One region of the Exiguobacterium oxidotolerans JCM 12280 genome, then DNA from elsewhere that is predicted to be linked to it. Evidence: a T-box and tRNA genes for the amino acid it is inferred to sense, from the RefSeq annotation. Region 1 holds a T-box; the other holds one or more tRNA genes.
What was found. A T-box is a leader RNA that pairs with one kind of tRNA and senses whether it is charged. The one in region 1 lies ahead of leuS (leucine--tRNA ligase), so its partner is inferred to be a tRNA-Leu.

Region 1 (2,205 bases):
CGGTTATCGGTCTCGCCCGGCGCTGATTTCGAAATAATGCAACATGGACAAAGTAAGTATTGGGCAATAAAAATTTGTCTACAGTCTGAAACGACAGCCCGCGATCTGTCGTTTTTTTTGTTAAAGTTAAATAAAGGAGTGAGGCGAGTGCAAAAAATGGGCTTGATTTTCGATATGGATGGCGTCATTTTAGATAGCGAAATCCGCTACTTTGGGGTACATAAAAAAATATTTCATCAACTCGGGATTCCACTTGATTTAGTTCAATATGCGACCTTCATGGGTAAGACGGGCAACGAGATGTGGCAGGAATTGATTGAACAACATCGCTTACCGCATCAAACGGATGCGTTACTTGCACAGGAACATGACTTATTTCAACAACACGCCAAACCGGAAGCATGTGGATTGAAGGACGGGGTTCAGGAGTTAATGCATAGTGCGAGGAAGGACGGATACCGGATTGCGATTGCATCATCGAGTTCACTCGAAAAAATTGAACGCGTCATCGCATTTTATGGGTTGACAGTCGATGCCTACACGAGCGGTTTTGAAGCCCCGCGCTCTAAACCGGACCCTGCTATCTTCGAGCTGACAGCAAAACGGATGGGTCTCGCGCCAGCGTCATGTATCGTCATCGAGGACGCGGCGAATGGTATGATGGGGGCGAAAAAAGCAGGGATGGAAGTCATCGCGTTACTCGACGACCGTATGCCGGCGCAAACACTACGTTATGCCGATCATCAGGCGTCAACACATGCTGCGATTGGAGAAATTTTACGGAAACGTTGACGGTTGATTAAGATTCAGATTAAACTAACTAAGAGATAGTCAGATGCAACGAACTGAAGTAGTAGTGGAGACATTCCGTTTAGAGAACTGGTGGGTGGTGCAAACCAGTCGGAACTGTCCATGAACTCGTCAGGGAGCATGATTCGTGAACAACGAGTAGCGAACCCGGTCCTTCACACCGTTATCTGTGAGTCAAGCGGTCTGTCATTGACAGACAACGTGGGTGGTACCGCGGAAGCCAAACCGGTCTTTCGTCCCTATTCTTAGGGGCGGAGGACCGGTTTTTTTTAATCAGAGGAGGAAGAAGAAATGTCGTATAATCATCGTGAGATTGAACCAAAATGGCAAGCGCGCTGGGAACAGGATAACGCGTTCGTAACGACGGAAGACCCAAGTAAGGAAGGCTTTTATGCCCTCGACATGTTTCCTTATCCATCGGGAGCAGGACTCCATGTCGGACACCCAGAAGGATACACGGCAACGGATATCCTTGCTCGCATGAAACGGATGCAAGGGTATAACGTCCTTCACCCCATGGGATGGGATGCGTTCGGACTCCCGGCAGAACAGTATGCACTCGATACGGGGAATGACCCGCGTGAGTTCACGGCACAAAATATTGAAACGTTCAAACGTCAGTTGAAAGACCTCGGTTTTTCGTATGATTGGGACCGTGAAATCAATACGACGGATCCGAAATACTATAAATGGACACAGTGGATCTTTACACAACTGTACGAAAAAGGACTTGCGTTCGTCGACGAAGTGGCAGTCAACTGGTGCCCGGCACTTGGAACGGTCCTTGCGAATGAAGAAGTCATCGATGGATTGTCTGAACGTGGAAATCATCCCGTCGTCCGTGTCCCGATGCGCCAGTGGGTCCTTAAGATTACGGAATACGCGGACCGTCTCCTCGACGATTTAGATGAACTCGATTGGCCGGAGTCGGTGAAAGAAATGCAACGGAACTGGATTGGTAAATCGGAAGGTGCGGAAATCGACTTTACGATTGATGGCCACAAAAAACAAGTCACGGTCTTCACGACACGTCCGGATACGGTCTTCGGCGCGACATACCTTGTCTTAGCACCGGAGCATCCATTCGTCGCGGACATCATGACGGCAGAACATCAGGCAGCGGTCGAAGGTTATATCGCATCTGTTCAGACGAAATCGGATCTTGAACGGACGGATCTTGCGAAAGAGAAGACAGGTGTCTTCACGGGTGCGTTCGCTGTCAACCCGATTTCTGGCGAACGTCTTCCGATCTGGATTGCCGATTATGTTCTTGCATCGTACGGGACAGGTGCCATCATGGCCGTTCCGGCGCATGACGAACGCGATCATGAGTTTGCGAAACAGTTTGACCTTCCAATCATCGAAGTCGTAACGGGTGGAGATGTTCAAGAAGCG
Region 2 (2,205 bases), 580 kb from region 1:
ACGAGATGACTGGATAGTCTTCAATCAAGGCTGCTGCATTCCCATTTTTGACTTCCTGGAACATCGCTGGACTATCATTGAATTGTGTGACTTTAATGCCTAGCTTATCCGCGTTATCTGTTGCATACTTTGCCCCTGTCGTCCCTTTTTTAACTGCCACCCGTTCCCCTTTTAAATCATCAACCGACTTGATGTCATCATTGTTGTCTTTGACGACAAGAATCAGTCCGGCTTCAAAGTACGGGTCAGAGAAGGTGACGACTTTTTCACGTTCCGGTGTGATACTCATTCCGGCAATCGCGATGTCAAGTTGATCCGCCTGCAGCGCAGGAATGATTCCGCTAAAGTCCATCGCTTCAAATTCAATCTTGAAGTTTTGATCGTCTGCAATCGCTTGAATCAAATCGATATCGATTCCTTTGTACGTATCCCCGTCCTTGTACTCGAATGGTGGATAGGTGACGTCGATCCCGACTTTGTACGTTTTGTCCTCTGACGATGAATCATCATTTGAACCGATGCTACACGCACTTAATACAAACAGACAGCCCATCAATAAAAATAAGATAGAAAAACGTTTATTCATCCTTTTTACCCCCTTCTTTTGAAGGCACGGCCCTCTACTAAGATATTTCCCTTAATAGTGGTCCCTTTGAAACGTCTTTTCGATAAAAAAACTGAATTAAATGAAAAAACTGAATTTTTAACGCGGTAAACGTATCACGATATTAGGTCTTCCATTATTTTCACAGTACAACTTTTCAACCAATGGATAGATGCATTGAAAGTCCGTCACCTGATCGACCTTGCGGACCAAGGGATCCGCAGGAACCAATTATTCGAGTGTGATTCAGAACGATGGTGTTGATTTCGTTTTCCCATCATAGGAAACCCTCCTTCGTGGTATGTTTCTTTTATAATATGAAGGAAAGCTAAATAAGCCTCGATTTCCAATCTAATCGCTTCCTAGTGGAAAGCAAACAGGAGCGACCCTGCCGTGAAGCGAAGCGGCGCGATGTTTGCCACCGGAAGACGATTAGGAAGGAAAAAGAGTACAAAAAAAAGATGGAAAGTCACATGCAAGTGACCTTCCATCTAGTTTGTCTACAGTCTGTGACCTACTAACAGGTCTTCAACTTATGAAAATGCCGCCGAGAGGACTTGAACCTCCACAGTGTTGCCACCACTAGATTCTGAGTCTAGCGCGTCTACCAGTTCCGCCACGACGACATGACGTATATGATATTAGAATACGGAATGGACGAATTTTTGTCAATCCATTCCGCTTTTTCTTATATTTGAACGTCTCTGGCTAGCAAAACACGCCGAACGAATGCCTCGACGACTTCATCGTATCGATCGGGTGCTTCGAAATAAGCCATCGCATGTGCCGCATTCGGAATGACGACAAGTTCTTTCTCCGTCTGGCAGGCATTATACAGTTCATAGACCATCGAGGTCGGAACGAACGTATCTGCCTCCCCATGGATGAATAAGATCGGTACCGTTGCCTTTTTGACTTGTTTTAATGCTGAGGCTTCACTGAAGAAGTAACCGGCTTTTAATTTCGTCAGCACACTCGTCATCGCAAGGAACGGAAAGTGCGGCAAACGATACATCCGTTTCATTTGATACGCGAGGACTGCGTTGACTGATGTATAAGCACAGTCGGAGATGATGCCTTTGACTTGAGCAGGTAATGTTTCCCCGCTCGTCATCAAAACCGTCGCGCCCCCCATCGATACACCATGTAAAAAGACGGAAGAAGTCGTTCCAACGCGTCTGACTAAATAGTCGATCCAGCGCAGACAGTCTTGCCGGTCATGCCACCCGAAACCGATGTAGTTTCCGTCACTTTTTCCGTGACCACGATTGTCCGGCATCAACACATGAAAACCGGCTTGATGATACAGATAGGCGAATCCTGCTAAATCCGTTCCGACACCACCGTAACCATGTACGAGAATGACGACTCGATCGGACGGAACGAGTGGCGGTAAGTAATGTGCCCGAAGCGTCAATCCATCATGTGCTTGCGTCGCGACGAGTTCTAACGGTTGTTCCTTAATCCATGTCTGACCCGGTTGCATCAATCGGACCATCTCGTCACTTAAATCACGGTTGTTCGTCAAGAAGGGTTTCGGGTTCGTTGCGATCGCCATTTCGTAAAAATAATAGCTTGCTGCAAGCATCCCTGATCCAATC

Region 2: it has a tRNA-Leu gene. The T-box ahead of leuS (leucine--tRNA ligase) is inferred to sense a tRNA for this amino acid. The anticodon was not compared.

The regions. Positions count from the first base shown of each region.
Region 1 covers NZ_JNIS01000001.1:803,501-805,705, reverse strand. Annotated here, with positions in the region: gene P403_RS0104135 (peptidoglycan bridge formation glycyltransferase FemA/FemB family protein) at 1-37, shown strand, start outside; gene P403_RS0104130 (HAD family hydrolase) at 157-792, shown strand; T-box leader at 832-1,054, shown strand; gene leuS (leucine--tRNA ligase) at 1,102-2,205, shown strand, end outside.
Region 2 covers NZ_JNIS01000001.1:220,692-222,896, forward strand. Annotated here, with positions in the region: gene P403_RS0101240 (transporter substrate-binding domain-containing protein) at 1-586, opposite strand, end outside; tRNA gene P403_RS0101245 (tRNA-Leu) at 1,147-1,230, opposite strand; gene P403_RS0101250 (alpha/beta hydrolase) at 1,293-2,205, opposite strand, start outside.